Regions from separate parts of the Thioalkalivibrio sp. ALE17 genome, predicted to be linked through region 1. Evidence: predicted binding sites of a transcription regulator. Region 1 holds the regulator's gene; each other region holds the start of a gene.
The links. Region 1 encodes FliA, which starts transcription of late flagellar genes. Its sites were predicted from a motif close to GCTAAAGTTNNNNNNNNNNCNGCCGATA; they were not measured.
Positions count from the first base shown of each region.

Region 2: H609_RS0109360 (chemotaxis protein CheV) is a predicted target of FliA. The motif match lies at 1,451-1,478, and genes of this name have one in related genera.
Region 3: H609_RS0109945 (methyl-accepting chemotaxis protein) is a predicted target of FliA. The motif match lies at 1,658-1,685, and genes of this name have one in related genera.

Region 1 covers NZ_AUDT01000004.1:165,561-168,816, reverse strand. Annotated here, with positions in the region: gene H609_RS0105530 (chemotaxis protein CheA) at 1-225, opposite strand, end outside; gene H609_RS0105525 (protein phosphatase CheZ) at 271-1,047, opposite strand; gene cheY (chemotaxis response regulator CheY) at 1,143-1,523, opposite strand; gene H609_RS0105515 (RNA polymerase sigma factor FliA) at 1,565-2,332, opposite strand; gene H609_RS0105510 (MinD/ParA family protein) at 2,329-3,153, opposite strand.
Region 2 covers NZ_AUDT01000013.1:50,895-54,150, reverse strand. Annotated here, with positions in the region: gene H609_RS0109365 (protein-glutamate O-methyltransferase CheR) at 1-179, opposite strand, end outside; gene H609_RS0109360 (chemotaxis protein CheV) at 385-1,323, opposite strand; gene flgA (flagellar basal body P-ring formation chaperone FlgA) at 1,619-2,308, shown strand; gene flgM (flagellar biosynthesis anti-sigma factor FlgM) at 2,415-2,729, shown strand; gene H609_RS0109345 (flagella synthesis protein FlgN) at 2,745-3,230, shown strand.
Region 3 covers NZ_AUDT01000017.1:30,012-33,267, forward strand. Annotated here, with positions in the region: gene H609_RS0109930 (cupin domain-containing protein) at 1-99, shown strand, start outside; gene H609_RS0109935 (rhodanese-like domain-containing protein) at 234-656, opposite strand; gene H609_RS0109940 (hypothetical protein) at 932-1,576, shown strand; gene H609_RS0109945 (methyl-accepting chemotaxis protein) at 1,890-3,256, shown strand, end outside.

The DNA of each region.
Region 1 (3,256 bases):
GTTGAAGACGTCCTCCGCGTGATGGCACACGGTCACCAGGGGATCCAGGCTCAGGAAGCCGGCTCCACCCTTGATGGTATGGAAGCTACGAAAGACCGCATTCAGCAGATCCCGGTCATCGGGATTCTGTTCCAGGTCGATGAGTTGCTCGTTGAGCCCCTCCAGCAGTTCCCCGGCCTCGATCAGGAAGTCCTGAAGGATTTCGTCATTGGGGTCGATGGCCATTCAGTCTCTCCGGTCGCGTGGCGCCATTCGCATGAGGGGCACTGCCTAGAAGCCCAGGCTCGATAGCAGATCGTCCACCTCGTCCTGTCCTTGAACGACATCCGCGGCGGAATCTTGAGTCTTGGGCACGCTGGGACCGTGACCCTTGCGGTCCGCCTCGCGATCCTCCTCGCGCTGTTCAAGCGACGCCTCGGCCGCCTCGACCTGCTCCATGCGCCCGCTGGAGAGCCGGATCAGGGACACCAGGTTCTCTTCCAGGTCGGTCACCAGCTGGATCACGCGGCGAATCACCTGGCCGGTAATGTCCTGATAACTCTGGGCCATCAGCACCTCGGAGAGCAGCCGGCGCAGCTCCTCGGTGTCGTCCCCCGCCTGCGCGAAGAACGTGTCGAGCTCGCGGGCAAAGTCCCGGAACTCCTCCACCGAGAGCTGGCGGTTACGAAAGCGCGTCCACTTCGCCGTCAGGTCGGCCGCCTGCTGGCTGAACGACTCCGCGATCGGCAGGCTCGACTCAATGGCATTCATGGTGTCGTGGGCCGCCTGTTCGGTCATCGTGACCACGTAATTCAGGCGTTCCTTTGCGTCCGGGATCTCCGCCTGGGTCAGTTCGACCAGACGCGAATCGCCGCGGAAGCTTTGCAGGGCCTCGTGAAGATCGCGGGTCAGCTTGCCCAGCTCGTCGAAGAGTTCGCGGTCATAGGGGCGCGCCAGATCCTGCACCAGCGCCCGGGCGCCCGTGTCGTCGCCCGCCTCCAGCGTCTTGACCAGCTGTCGCGCAAGCTCCAGCTGATCATCGCGTGGTGGGTGTTCCTGTTCAGTCATGAGAAGCCTCTTGCGGGTACGGCGCGGAAGGTTTCGGACAACGCCCGCGGCGGTCGGTGCCACGGGCGCCGGGCATATCGGTCACAGGCGCATGATTATCCCTGTGCTTCAATGCGTTCGAAGATCTTGTCGATCTTTTCCTTCAGCGTCTCGGCGGTGAACGGCTTGACCACGTAGCCGTTCACGCCCGCCTCGGCCGCCTCGACGATCTGGTCGCGCTTGGCCTCCGCCGTCACCATCAGCACCGGCATGGACTTGAGGTTCGGGTCGGCGCGCACGGCCTTCAGCAAGTCGATCCCCGGCATGTTGGGCATGTTCCAGTCGGTGATCAGAAAGTCGAAATCGCCGTTCTGCAGCATCGGCAGCGCGGTGCTGCCGTCGTCGGCTTCCTGGGTATTGTTGAAGCCAAGATCACGCAACAGGTTCTTGATAATGCGCCGCATCGTGGAAAAGTCGTCCACGATGAGAATCTTCATTCCCTTGTCCACACGTCACTCCGGGATTCGTAGGGTGGGTTTTAGAATAACTGCAAAGCCGTACCGTCTTCGAGCCACGAACCCAGGCGGGCACGCAGTCGAATGGTGGCCTGACTTCGGATCTGGCTGACGCGCGACTCGGTCACGCCCAGCACGGCACCGATCTCGCGCAGGTTGAGCTCTTCGATGTAGTAGAGCGACAGCACCAGCCGCTCGCGTTCGGGGAGGTCGCCGAGGGCTTCGGCCAGTTCCTGACGGAACTCACCGGCCTCGAGGGTGCGGGCCGGCGACACCTCCTGCCCTTCGATCACGCGATCAGCCCCGTCGTCACCCCCGCCGAGGTCGTCCAAAGCGAACAGGTGGGCCCCGGCGTGATCCTGCAGCATCTCGTAGTACTGGTCGATCGGCACGTCCAGCTCGGCGGCGACCTCGCTGCCACGCGCCGCCCGCCCCTCGCGCGCCTCGACGGTCTGGATCGCCGCGGCAATACGCCGACTGTTGCGGTGCACCGAACGCGGTGTCCAGTCACTGCGGCGCAGCTCGTCGATCATCGCGCCACGGATGCGGATGCCGGCGTAGGTGGCAAAGGTCGCGCCCTGGCCGCCCTCGAACTGGCGCGCCGCCTCGAGCAGCCCGATCATGCCCGCCTGAATCAGATCATCCACCTGCACCGAGGCGGGGAGCCGCGCCATCAGGTGATGGGCGATGCGGTGGACCAGCTCGACGTGATCGGCAATCAGCTGTTCGTGTCCGCCGCTGGCCGCGGAGGTCGCCTGATAGCCGGAAAGTCGATTACGCGTCGTCATCATGCGCTCTGCAGCATCCGTTCCACGAAAAACCCGACGCCACCGTGGTCACCGCCCCCCACCGGCCAGCGGTCCACGGTCCGTGCCAGTTCGGCAAAGGCCTTCCCCGCCGGGCTCCCGGGGTACTGCTGTACCACTGGCGCGCGTTTCTGCACCGCCTTTCGCAGGTGATCGTCCATCGGAATATAGCCGGCCAGGTCGAGCACCACCTCCGGCAGGTAGTTGCCGCAGACGGTATTGAGCTTCTGCATCAGTCGCTCGGCGCCTTCGCGGCCGTCGACCATGTTCGTCACCATGCGGAAGCGACGCAGGCCATGATCGCGGTGCAGGACCTTGATCAGGGCATAGGCGTCGGTAATCGAGGCGGGCTCGTCGCAGACCACCACCAGGGTCTCCTGGACCGCGCGGCAGAACGACGTCACGGATTCCTGCAGGCCGGCCGCGGTGTCCACGATCAGCACATCCAGGGGTTTGCGATAGGCGCTGAAGGCATGGATCAAACCGGCATGCTCGGCCGGCGTCAGGTTGGCCATCGCCGCGATCCCGGAAGCCGACGGCACCACCTTCACCCCGTCCGGCCCCTGGACGAGCACGTCCTCCAGGCTGTCCACGTCCCCGGTCACCAGGTCGTGCAGCGTGCGCTCGGGACGCATCCCCAACAGCAGGTCCACGTTGGCCAGGCCCAGATCGGCGTCGAACAGCATGACCTCGCGCCCGAGCCGGGCCAGGCCCACCGACAGGTTCACCGATACGTTGGTCTTGCCCACCCCGCCCTTGCCCGAGGCAACCGCGATGACCTTCAACGGCTTGTTAGTGCGTGGCATAGCGCCCCTTCCCGACCGGTTGAATCAGTTCCAGCGTGGCGGGCTCCGCCGCCCGTGCCGGACGTGCCTGGGCGCGCGCGCGTCGCGGCGGTTCCATCTCCGC
Region 2 (3,256 bases), on a different contig from region 1:
CGCGGATTCGGGGCTTGCCGCATCGCGTGCAGGAGCTCCGGCACGCTCTTGAAGTCGAACTCGTCGAGCAGCCGGGACAGTCGGCTCGACACCAGATACTGACGGCTGTCACCCAGCACCAGGCCGCAGCAGTCCTGCAGGAAGCGGGAAAACTCCTCGTAATCGCGGGAATCGATCACCGGTTCATCCCCGAGCACAGTCCATGGTGATTAGCATCCTGATGACGAGTCCTTGACAGCGGCGCCCGCGCCACGAAACGCAGGGGGAATCCCCGGTAGCGGGTTTCAGTATACGGTGTCGCAGGCGGGACACGACACTGGGCCCTTGTCGGCCATGTGACGCCGCCCCGGCCTTGCCGGGCGGCAACCCCGTTCCCCCCGGCGGTCATTCGACCTGTTGATCCTCGCGCCCGGTCTGGTCGAGCACCGCGTTGGCCAGTTCGTCGGGGTTGAATTTCGAGAGAAACGCATCGGCCCCGGCGCGCTTGACCATGTCGGTATTGAACTCGCCGCTCAACGAGGAATGCAGCAGCACCTTCAGATCTTTCAGGGCGGGATTGTCCCGGATCCGCGCCGTCAGCGTATAGCCGTCCATGCGTGGCATCTCGATGTCCGAGATCACCAGCTCGATCTGGTCGCGAACCGGGCCCTCCCCGGCCTTCTGCTCCAGGAAGTCGAGCGCCTCCTGACCATCCTTGAAAACCTCGTATTCGAACCCGAGACCGCGAATCGCCCCCTCGATCTGCTTGCGCGCCACGACCGAGTCGTCAACGATCACGACCTTGCGCCCCCCCGCTGGCGTGGCGTCCGCTCGGATGGACTCGGAGACCTCGGTCGGCAGAGGATTGACGATCGAAAGCACCCGTTCCACGTCGATGATCTCGACCAGCTTGTTGTCGATCTCGGTGACCGCGACCAGAAAGGATTCGCGCCCGGTTCCGCGCGGGGGCGACTTCACATCCTGCCAGTTCACATTCACGATCCGGTCCACGGCCGATACCCAGAACCCCTGAACCGAACGGTTGAACTCGGTGACCACCACCTTCTGGTCGCCGCTGTCGCTGGCACCGGCCGCGCTGCGCAGGCCCATGGCGCGCGCCAGATCAATGATCGGCACCGTGCCGCCCCGCAGCGTAGCCACACCGCGCACCACACTCATCGACCCCGGGATCTGGCGCAGCGGCGGCGACGGGATCACCTCGCGCACCTTGAACACGTTGATTCCGAAGGTCTGTGATCCACCCAGGTGGAACAGCAGCAGTTCCATCCGGTTCTGACCCACCAGCTGCGTTCGCTGGTTCACATCGTCAATGAATTGACTCATGGTGCTGCTCTCCTTGTCCCGCGCCCATCTGCCGCGAGCCGCTCCCGGGAGCTCAGTGTGCACCGCGCACCCCCGGGCTGTCATTTGCAATCGCCTGTATGCGCCTTCTGGCGCCGCTTCCCAGGGATAACGGCATTGAACGCCGGGCCTTGAGTCGGGCACCGCCCGGACAACTGGCATCAAACCTGCATAGCTTCGGGTCCGCGAACGGACGCGGCAGACCCGGGGTATTCCCTCGGGCGGCGAGGACCGGCATATGCATCCACATACAACCTGTACATCACGCTGCATCCCCATGGGGCTCATGGCTCTCGTGGCGTGGTTCGCGCTCTCCGTGCCGGCCCACGCCGAGATCCACCCCGTTGCGGAGATCCGCGCGGCCGCGGAACAGTTTCTGTTGCAGGAGCTGGACGCCGAACATAGCGACGACATCAATATCGAGATCGGCCAGCTCGACAACCGGCTCCGGCTGGCCTACTGCCATGACGGACTCAACGCCCGTTTCCCGCCCGGCGGCCGCCGCGACGGCAATACCGCGATCCACCTTCAGTGTGCGGGCCCGGTCACCTGGCAGCTGTATGTCCCGGCCACGGTGGAACGTTACGCTCAGGTGCTGGTGGCCAGTCGCAACCTCCCTCGCCAGCACACGCTGACCAGCGGCGATCTGCGCTTCCAGCGCATCGAGACGTCACGCCACGCGGGCAGTTATCATGAAGACAAGTCGGCCCTCATCGGTCAGCAGACCCGGCGCAGCATTCGTCCGGGCCAGATCATCGGCACACAGCACGTCACCCAGCGCGAGATCGTCAGCCGCGGCCAGCGGGTCACGATCCTTGCCGAAAACGGCTCGATCGCCATCCGCATGCAGGGCGAGGCCCTGGAAAACGGCACCCTCGGGGACCGCATCCGGGTCAGGAACACCTCGTCCGGGCGCGTGGTCGAGGGCGAAATCCAGCCCTCCGGGCACGTCCGGGTGACACTTTGATGCCGACTCTGTGATTGGTGTTACAAAAACCACCGCCACAGGGCTACAGTTTCAGCACACGCGGCCGTAAACACTTGCAGCACAGTTACAACGACAGGACGGCACAATGGATATCAAGGGCCTCAATACGAACAGTCTGCGCCCCGACGGCCAGAGCTCCACGGTCAAGGGCCGCGAGGACTCCAGCGGCGCGCCCAACCGGGCGCAAGGGTCGGATAGCGCCGTGACCACCGGTAACGATTCGCTCACCCTGACCGGCGCCGCCCAGGCGATGAGTTCGGCCGCCAGCGCCGGCGAGAACGCCCCGTTCGACGCGGCGCGTGTGGCCGAGCTGCGCGAGGCGATCGCCAGCGGCAACTACCCGGTGGACAACGAACAGCTGGCCGACCGCATGATCGACCTCGAGCGCCTGCTGCGCTAATCACGGACCTCACCGATGAACACCGACACGCGCCATCGCCTGCTGCGCTCCCTGGAAACCTCGATCCGGCTGGCCCACCAACTGGAAGAGGCCCTGATCCAGGAGACCCGCGCGGTCGAGGCGCGCACCCCGGAGACCCTGCAGGAAGTCGTGGCGACCAAGCAGGGGCTGCTGCAGGAACTCGAGACCGAGACCCGCCAGCAGCGCGCTATCGCCGAGGCCGCGAGCGAGTCATTCACGCCCGAGGGCATGGCCCGCCTGCTCTCGCGCATGGACGACGGTGCCGTCCTCAACGATCACTGGCAGGCCCTGCGCCAGTCCATCGAGCGCTGCAACACCCTCAACCAGGGCAACGCACGCCTGATCGATCGCGATCGCCAGCGCGTGGAGCTCTCCATGCAGATCCTGCGCGGCGAAGAGGCCGGCCCGGCGGCGACCTACGACCCCTACGGGCGCACCCGCCCCAACACCCGTGGCGGACGCCGTATCACACAAGCCTGATGCAGCTTATTCGCACCGATGCTGGC
Region 3 (3,256 bases), on a different contig from region 1:
CGCCTGGCACACACCACCCACTGCATCTCGGACGAGGACTGCATCCTGTTCATCGCGTTCGAAGAACCGGTGGACGCGCACGAGACACACGGTCACTGAGGCCAGCCGATCCCTGCCATCCGGGCTTGACGCCCCGGGCTCGTTCCAACGGGCGGGCAGAACGACAAGCCTTTGCGCAATGCGCCGAGAGCCGGCGCATTGCCAGCAACGAGGCCGGGAGGCGAGTACGCGCCTTATTCGGTAGCGGCGTCGCGGGGCCACTCGCGAAAGCCTTCGCGAACCGAAAGGCAGCGGGTATACCCCAGGTCCCGCAGCAGTTCGGCGGCGCGCAGGCTGCGCCGGCCGCTGTTGCACAGGCACAGCAGGATCTGGTCCTGGGTGACGTGATGCCGGTTAATCAGGGAGATGAAGTGCTGGAAGTCGCGATCATCCGGCTCGTCCGCGTCCAGCAGCTCCTGCTCTTCCTCCGACAGGCCCCGACCCAGTAGCTGCTTCAAGCGGAACAGGGGCACCGGGACCGCCCCTTCCACCTCGCCCTCCAGTTCCAGCTCGAAGGGCTGACGGATATCCAGCAGCACCGCCAGACCAATATCCACCAGCTCGCGGGCCGCGTTGACGCTGATCTCCAGCTTTGGATCGTCCGTCTCGTTCACCATGCAGGCTCCTTTTGCGTCGGGGTTGTGAGGGCGCACGGGGTTCGCTTCAGCAGGCGCCCCTGGTTCCGATAGATTTCGCGAAACACCGCATGATTGCAAAAGGCCCGAAGCCCGACGCGCACGCGCGCTGGCCCTGCAGCGCCTCCACACACCAGTCCATGCCGCATGCATTGGGCCCCGTGGTTGTACGCGCCGGCCGAATCACCGGTCTCTCGCCTGCTCGAAGCGATTTTCGGGCACTATCGCAAGGGCAATCGTCCCCCATGGAGGCCCCCTTGACCGACGAGACGACCGGTGGAACCGAAGGCACGCTTCCCCTGCAGCGGCTGGCCGGCTGGGCGCTTCGCGGCATCGCCGCCCTGACGGGCCTCGGCGGACTGCTGGCCTCGCTGGCCTTCTGGATGCTGGCGCAGGAGACACCGGAGCTCCCGTGGCCGCTCGTCTCCCTGATCCTGCTGCAGATCCTGTTCGGGATGGCCGTAGTCGCCTGGGTCGCGTTGTTGTGGCGCCGCGCCCGGGCACTGGGAGCATTGGATACCCGGGACTATCCCGCCATCACCTGCGTTGTCGTCTGCATGCGGCTGGCGGGCGAATTGCTGGCAACCGGCGTGGTCCTGTTGGCGGTGGCCCTGTCGGTGATCTCCCTGACGGCCGCAGAACCCTTCGCGGGCGCAGCCGTAGCCGCATTCGGGCTGGAAGCGGAACAGATGGAAGCAATCGGCTGGGCACTGGCCGTGCTTGCAGCCCTCCTGTGGCCGCTGGCCGGGCTCTTTGCGGCCGGGATGATCCTGTTCGGGGCCTACCTGTTCGCCGACGCCATGATGGCCATGCTGGAGTACGTGCGCGATCTACGGCGGATCCGCGAGACACTGGCGTCGAGCCGCGACCGCGAGCGCGACCGCGACCGCGACCCGGAATGAGACGGCGCCCGGGCCAGGACCACGGGCACCGATCCGACCAGCGTCCCGCCACCTTGAGGGACACTCGGCGCGGTTGATGTGGCTCAAGGTTTGGCGCGCGGGGCCGTTTCATCTGTCATCAGGGTAATGCCGCCGCCGGTGGCGTCCGCTGCCATGCGCGCGAACAAGGCGCGGCACCTGCCGGTAACACCGCAGCCGTCCGCGCACGACGCCCGCCCCCGGAATACCCGGGGCACGGACGCCTGCATGGATCGGCATTCCCCCGGCCCGGTACCTCGGGCTTACCCCTTCCAGGCCATACAAGGACCCGCCCATGAACCTCCGCTCGCTCTCCGTTCGATCCAAGCTGGTCATCACCATCGTGGTGCCCGTGGCCGCACTCCTGCTGCTGGCGGCCCTGGCCGCCCGCGGCACGGCCAATATCGAAGAAGGCGTGCAGAACATCTACCACGACCGGGTCGTGCCCCTGCAGCAACTGAAGACCATCGCGGACAACTACGCGGTGCTGGTTATCGATGCCGTGAACAAGGCCGATGCCGGGCGCATGACCGCGGAAGAGGCCCTGGCCGACGTGCGCGAGGCGCGCACGGAGATCGCCACAATCTGGGAGGCCTACCTGGCCACGACGCTGACGCCCCGGGAACAGGAACTCGCCGATGGCGCCCGCTCCCTGTTCCGCGCGGCGAACGCGGACCTGGATCGTCTGGAGGCGGCGCTGGGCGGGATGTCGGGCGATGTGCAGGGCGAGCTCGATGCCTTCAACGGCCCGCTGTACGACAGCATCGACCCGATCAGCGACCAGATCACCGAGCTGGTCGACCTGCAGATCGACGTGGCCGGCGCGGAGGCCGAACGGGTATCGGAGTTCTACACCCAGGTGCTGGTGCGCAGCGGCGCCCTGATGCTGCTGGTCCTGATCGGGGTCGTGATTACCGGGGTGTGGACCTATCGCTCGGTAGCGCTCCCGATCGCGCACATGCGCCAGACGCTGGAGGGGATTGCTGGCGACCATGACCTGTCGCGCCGGGTGAATGTCGGTGCGGACGACGAGATCGGCGCGACTGCGACTGCCCTGAACAGCATGCTCGACCAGTTCCAGGACTCCATCCGCGAGCTGCGCACCCTGACCGACCAGATGGCCTCGGCCGCCGAGCAGTTGTCCGCGGTCAGCGCGCAGACCGACGGCAACATTGACCAGCAGCGTTCGCAGACCGAGCAGGTCTCGACCGCGATGAACGAGATGGCGGCGACGGTTCAGGAGGTCGCGCGCAACGCCTCCGATGCCGCCTCCTCCAGCCAGGAAGCCGACCAGGAGTCGCGCGCGGGCGGCGAGGTCGTGCGTACCGTCGTCAGCGACATCGGCCGCCTGTCCGGCGAGGTCGCCACCATCGAAGAAACCGTGCGCAACCTGGACGAGAAAGGTCAGCAGATCGGCTCGGTGCTGGACGTGATCCGCGGGATCGCGGAGCAGACCAACCTGCTGGCCCTGAACGCGGCGATCGAGGCCGCCCGCGCGGGCGAACAGGGCCGCGGCTTTGCGGTGGTCGCCGACGAGGTCCGCACCCTCGCCTCGCGCACCCAGGACTCCACCGCCGACATCCAGGCGATGATCGAGGCCCTGCAGGCGGGCACCCGCAATGCGGTCACCGCCATGGGTCGCGGACGCGAGATGGCGGAGGC